Dyadobacter chenhuakuii: one gene and its partner. The protein of the gene in region 1 interacts with the protein of each later gene in a pairwise test. Links are inferred from orthologs where the notes say so. Each region holds a gene or a part of one and is shown on either strand. Other genes may lie near its edges. The genes, in order: rlmB and tsaE.

What was found.
Region 2: the proteins of rlmB (region 1) and tsaE interact in binary tests that used the Escherichia coli proteins (3 or more experiments, as listed by UniProt). The link is inferred for Dyadobacter chenhuakuii from one-to-one orthologs.

What each region holds. Positions count from the first base shown.
Region 1 is NZ_CP098805.1:5,758,421-5,761,750, reverse strand. Bases 96-3,094 are described here. They hold rlmB (23S rRNA (guanosine(2251)-2'-O)-methyltransferase RlmB), read left to right. Parts: upstream 96-1,209; coding sequence 1,210-1,980; downstream 1,981-3,094. Other genes in these bases: mnmA (tRNA 2-thiouridine(34) synthase MnmA), read right to left, coding at 2,132-3,094; NFI80_RS24180 (GWxTD domain-containing protein), read left to right, coding at 96-1,234. In the rest of the region: more of NFI80_RS24180, read left to right, coding at 29-95; more of mnmA, read right to left, coding at 3,095-3,235. UniProt on the Escherichia coli protein: Specifically methylates the ribose of guanosine 2251 in 23S rRNA.
Region 2 is NZ_CP098805.1:3,008,954-3,012,111, forward strand. Bases 173-2,999 are described here. They hold tsaE (tRNA (adenosine(37)-N6)-threonylcarbamoyltransferase complex ATPase subunit type 1 TsaE), read right to left. Parts: upstream 1,889-2,999; coding sequence 1,457-1,888; downstream 173-1,456. Other genes in these bases: NFI80_RS12445 (alanine dehydrogenase), read right to left, coding at 193-1,419; NFI80_RS12455 (Gfo/Idh/MocA family protein), read right to left, coding at 1,945-2,999. Also shown: NFI80_RS12440 (hypothetical protein), read right to left, coding at 1-160; more of NFI80_RS12455, read right to left, coding at 3,000-3,158. UniProt on the Escherichia coli protein: Required for the formation of a threonylcarbamoyl group on adenosine at position 37 (t(6)A37) in tRNAs that read codons beginning with adenine.

The DNA of each region.
Region 1 (3,330 bases):
GCTAGCTGGATGCGCGTCCAACAAGCCGATGAAGCAATTGCCCGAAGCCCAGGTCCGCCCCTCTCAGCAATCTGCGCCGGTTAACGAAGAACTCTCCCTGATTGCGATTCAAAGTAAATATCTGATAAAAGACAGCACACAGGCGAAAGTTTACCTTTACGTGGATGCTTTCAAAGGCAAAAACCCCATCGCTCCTGCCGACTTCATTCGCTTATATAACCTCAATTACGTCATTTACTCAGATTATGGAACGAGAGATCGGCTTGGTTATGGCAATGTAAAGCTGGATTCGTCCAATGTTTCCCAGATCGGACAGAAGATAGTGATCTCCTACGATCTTAAAAGCCCGGACAAGGAATATGGTGTTTTGCTAAGTGAAATAAGTCAGACAGGAACATTGAAGAAAGTCCTTAATGATCTCACAATCAGGTTCAAAAAACAGGGCGTAAACGAAACATACGGCATTTACACAACCAACAGCAATCAGCCGTTGCAAAGGCACTATATCAATTCAAACGAGCCATTTACATTAAAAAAGGCATCCGGCGGAAGTGAGCAATTGCAAGTTTTTTACTACAATCACGATTTTGAAGCGGCCGGGTCACCGATGAACATTGCTGCAAAGAATGTTGCCAAGTCGCTTGAAGTTGACAGCTCGTTTACGATCAATTCTGACCAGCAGATTACGTTTACGAAGGAAGGTCTCTATAACATTTTTGCAGATACAACACAATCAGAAGGCTTAGGCATACTCGTTGTCAATGAGCGCTTTCCGAAGATGACACGTCCGCGAAACCTGCTCGGGCCGTTGCTTTACATGAGCACAAACAATGAGATTAACGAAATCAAGAAAGCAGAAGATTACAAAAAAGCACTGGATAAATATTGGCTGACATTGATGAACGGAAATGCGCCTTTGGCACAGCAATCCATTCGTTCGTTTTATGGTCGGGTTGAAGAAGCTAACCAGCTTTTTACAACATATAAAGAAGGGTGGAAAACCGATAAAGGCATGATCTATATCGTGTTAGGGCCGCCGGATAAAGTTCAGCGCAGCAAAGATCGGGAAGTATGGACCTACGATCAACGCGGCAATGCGCAGAACGTCAATTTTACATTTAACAGAAAAAACAATCAATTCGTGGATGATCATTATGAACTGGTTCGGTACGCCGAATACCAGCCTATTTGGTATCCAGTTGTAGAAGCATGGAGAAACGGCAGTATACGGTAAGAAAACCCGCCCCAAGACAGTCCCAGGCCGACATGGTTTTTGGTACGCAATCAGTATTGGAAACCCTTCGCTCAGGCAAGGAAATAGAACGATTATTCATTCAGAGAGAGTTTGGACTTGCTGAAATTGAGAAACTCGCAAAGGAACTAGGCGTTCCCTTTCAGCGGGTTCCGGTTGAAAAACTTAACCGCGTAACCCGAAAAAATCACCAGGGCGTTATCGCTTTCGTGTCCCCGATCCAGTATATGCCCCTTCACAACGTGCTCACGCAGGTGTATGAGGAAGGCAAAACACCATTATTGCTTCTTTTAGACAGAATCACAGACGTAAGAAACTTCGGGGCTATCGCAAGGACCGCTGAATGTGCTGGCGTACAGGCGCTTATCGTACCCACAAAAGGTGGCGCGCAGATCAATGCGGATGCAATGAAAACGTCATCCGGTGCATTGAACTTCCTGCCCGTTTGCCGTGAGCCCAACCTTTACGAGACATTACAATATCTCCGTAACAGCGGTTTACAGATCATTGCCTGTACAGAGAAAACAGAAAAATCACTTTACGAAATTGATTTCTCAATCCCTACGGTCATAATCATGGGTTCAGAGGAAGATGGGATTTCAAAAGAATTCATCCAGCTAGCAGATTCCGGAGCAAGGATTCCGCTAAACGGACAAGTAGAGTCGCTGAATGTTTCTGTGGCTAGTTCGATTGTCCTTTATGAAGCTGTGAGGCAGCGGATTAAGTAATATTGCAATTCTATGCTTGTCAGCCTGGTCGAAGGCGCGCTACTCCTTGGTAACGTGCCTTCGACTCCGCTCAGGCTGACATGGCGCTCTACTCCTTGGTAACGCGCCTTCGCCCAGGCTGACAGTGAACCCGTGACAGGATCAAGGCAGCTTACTGCCGAAAACTCTTCATAATCCACCCACCACCAACCACATCATCTCCTTCATAAAATACAGCAGCTTGCCCTGGTGCGATGCCGTTTACACCGTCGTGGAAGCGGGCGATGATTTTGTCTGGTTCGATTTGCTCGATAATGGCAGGGGTTCCGTCGTGCTTGTAGCGCACTTTGGTAACCGTTTCCAATGGCTTTTCGAGTGAAGCGTATTTCTGCAAATTTAGTTTGCTAACATACATTCCGTCCCTGAAAAGGTCGGGTAAGTCGCCTAGCACCACTTCGTTTGTCTCTTTCCTAATCTCGGTAACGAATGCGGGTTTGCCCAATGCAATGCCCAGGCCTTTACGCTGGCCGACGGTATAGAATGGATAACCTTCGTGTTTTCCCACGATTGTGCCATCTTCAAAAACGAAATTTCCACCTGCCACTTCGGCTTCTAATCCAGGAATTCTTCTTTTCAAAAATCCTCTATAATCATTATCCGGCACAAAGCAGATTTCATAGCTTTCCGATTTGTTGACCAGATCAATAAAGCCCCTTTCCCGGGCCATTTCCCGGATTTCTGATTTGTGCAGATAACCCAATGGCAATTTTGTGCGGGCAAGGCTTTCCTGCGAAACACCCCATAGCACGTAGCTTTGATCCTTCCAGCTGTCAATGCCTTTGGAAACATAGTAACGGCCGTCATGGAACTGCATATTGGCATAATGTCCCGTTGCAATGTGCTCGCAATCCAGGCGATCTGCCCGTTTGAGCAAAGCATCCCATTTAATGTGCGTGTTGCACAAAACACAAGGATTAGGCGTGCGGCCTTCCAGATATTCGCCTGTAAAATGATCGATTACATAATCGCCGAATTCAGCGCGTATATCCAGGATGTAATGTGGGAAACCCAATTCGACAGCAATAGTCCGTGCGTCGTTGATGGAATCAAGGGAGCAGCAGCCGGTTTCTTTCTTGGTGCCGCCGCTGCTGGCGTAATCCCAGGTTTTCATGGTCATGCCGATGACCTCGTAACCTTGTTCGTGTAACATAACAGCTGCAAGAGAGCTGTCGATGCCGCCACTCATGGCGACCAAAATACGTCCGTGTTTGCTCATTCCGGGAATCTGCGAAGGTTGAATGCCTTCCGATTTTGTTTAAGTTGAAATTTTTTAACAGCTACTCAGCCAACATTTGTTCCTTATAAAATGCA
Region 2 (3,158 bases), 2.7 Mb from region 1 along the record:
GATAGTCAGAAAAGCCGCGTTTGCGGATCTGATAAGACGCTTCTTTGAGCTGATCCGCCACTTTGATAAAGTCCTGCGATATATAACCCATCAGTTTCTGGTTCAACTCAGGTGAGTTGGCGTCGTCCATCAGGGCATTTTCATTACTATTATTAATCATGATTATTTTAAATTAAAAAATCGGCCGACGTCTTACATTCTGGCTGCCAGCAGCAATGTTAAATCTTTATAGCGCATGTTAAAACTCCTTGCGATATGTGAATTTGTCAATGTTCCTTTGTGACAATACACTCCTTTCATAAACCAACGATTGGCATAAATCATTTCCTCGATGCCGCCAATTGTGCCTGTTTGCAATAAAAACGGCAAAAATACATTGCTAAGCGCCGTGCTGGCCGTATGCGCCACACGTGAAGGAATGTTGGGCACGCAGTAATGAATCACATCATTATATTTGAATGTCGGGTGCTTGTGCGTGGTCATGCGGGAAGTTTCGAAAGACCCGCCCTGGTCAATGCTGACGTCAATGATAACGGAGCCTGGCTTCATCTGGGAAACCATTTCTTTGGTAACGACCAATGGGCTGATCCCGTTCTCAGCGCGCATCGTGCCTATGACAACATCAGCGCGGGCGATGGCCTCCGCTAATGTGTCCGAGTCAATGATGGATGTATAAAGGTTTTGGCCTATCGCGTATTTTAACCTTTGTAACCTATATATATGCTTGTCAAAAACCTTGATATCCGCGCCTACGCTAATGGCGGCGCGGGTGGCATATTCCGCAACTGTTCCGGCTCCCAGGATCACGATTTTAGTTGGCGGAACGCCTGTAATACCACCCAGAATGATGCCTCTTCCACCATTAGGCGTGGATAAATATTCAGCAGCGATCAGCAAAACGGTGCTTCCGGCGATCTCGCCCATCGCCCTGATGATGGGCTTCCCTCCTACTTTATCTTCAATGAGCTCGTAACCGATCCCTGTTATTTTCAGCTCATTCAGCTTCTCAAAATATTTCTTTTCCAGCGTTGGCAGGTTCATTGCCGAAATCAATGTTGTCCCTGCTTTGATATAACGGAACTCTTCTTCCACCAGCGGCTCCACTTTCAGGATCACATTGGCCTGATAAACTTCCTTGGCACTTTGCACGATCACCGCCCCGGCTTCGCTGTACTCGTGGTCGGAGAGGTTTCCGCCTTTTCCTGCATCCTTTTCAACCCACACTTCATGTCCGTTTCGAACGAGGATTTTTACTGCGTCGGGAGTCAATGCGATCCGGTTTTCCTGCAAAGAAACTTCACGCGGCAAGCCAATATGCAGCGAATTCTGATCCTTGCGCACCGCCACCAGGGATTCCTGCGGATACAACGCCGACTGCTTGGCAAGCTCTTCGAAACCGGTAATCTGAGGTTGTGCCATTGAAAAAAGTGAATGTGAAACGAATTGATTATGACCTCTATACCTGGGTTGCCTTTAACATTCTCACGCCATTTTCATCCGCTTCCATATGGATCAGCAGATAATGCAATGGCCATAAGGATTCAATTTTCCCCGGCCATTCGACAAAGCAGAAATGCCCGGAATCGAAATATTCCTCCACGCCCATATCAAGCGCTTCGACTTCATCCTTAATCCTGTAAAAATCAAAATGATACACCAATTTATCACCGGCGTCATATTCGTTGACCAGTGAAAATGTAGGGCTTTGAACGTGTGAGCGAACGCCCAGCTTTTTGCAGAGCGCTTTGATGAGGGTTGTCTTGCCGGCGCCCATATGGCCCTCGAAAAGCCATACGGGAATGTCTTTGCCAATATGCAGCAGATCAGCAGAGACCGTTTCCAGTTCTTCCAACTCACTAAATTGCATAACGGCAGACTCTCCAAACATGCTACAAAAATACACATTTTGGAAAAACTCGTGACATTAAATCATGGAGTGTTGTGTTAAACCTTCCACTCGGCCTTCATGTCGCGGCCCAGAAGTTGGTTTGCCTCCTTGTCTTTTTTAAATTCTTCCTTTTTTGGATTCCAGGTTAATGAACGTTGCAGGCGATACGCGATGTTCCCAATATTGCAGACAGAAGCGGTCCTATGCCCCACTTCCACATCACAGATCGGCGGCTTCCGCGTGCGGATCGCATTCAGAAAATCTTTATAATGGTTATCACTGACGTAGACTTTTGAATTTTCACTGGTAAAGGTCTTCTCTTTTAATGTTTCGGGCGTGGTGCGCAGCTCTCCTCTTGCTACAAAAACCTCACCGTCTGTTCCTACGAAATGACAATGTTGCTTGCCTTCCATCGGCCGGTGGATCACTTCGGCGCCGTTGGCATATTTGTAGACCAATCCTTTTGTAGGCTCTGAATAGACAAGCTCCACCGGCCCGCTGTTATCCATGCCCAATCCCCATTGCGCGATGTCAAACATATGTGCGCCCCAGTCGGTCATGCCGCCGCCGCCAAATTCAATGTAATCACGCCATTTGGGCCAGAATGTGGCTGTCATGACGGGTGCCAGTTCATTGTTATAAGGCCGGTTCATGGCATTGGGGCCCATCCAGAGATCCCAGTTCAGGCCATCGGGTTTTGTTTCTTCTTTTAAATCCCATGCTTTCGGCGGTCCGCCTACATTGACGAAAACCTGCTTCACTTTGCCAATGGCGCCACTTTGCACCAATTGCACAGCCTGCGTAAATTCCTTGGCCGATCGCTGCATGCTTCCTGTCTGGAAAACGCGATTATGCTTGCGGGTTGCATCCACCATAGCACGTCCTTCTCTGACAGTGAGCGATAACGGTTTTTCGCAATAAATATCTTTCCCTGCCTCGGCAGCCCGCACCGCCATAGACGCATGCCAGTGATCCGGCGCTGCAATTACCACAGCATCAATGTCTTTACGGGCAAGCAACTCGCGAAAATCTTCAATTCCGATAGCTGACTTATAATTGCTTTGAGCCGCTTTCTCAGCATACCATTTATTTACATTGGTCACAAATGCTTCACGCTTAACCGCATACACATCCGAAGCAGCAACAATCTGCGTTTCCATCGTGTCCAGAAAACGATTCCTTAAACCGCCGCTCTGCCGACCGCAGCCGATAAATCCTAATGCAATTTTATCGCTCGGCGCCAGATATCCTTTCCCCAAAACATGCCTTG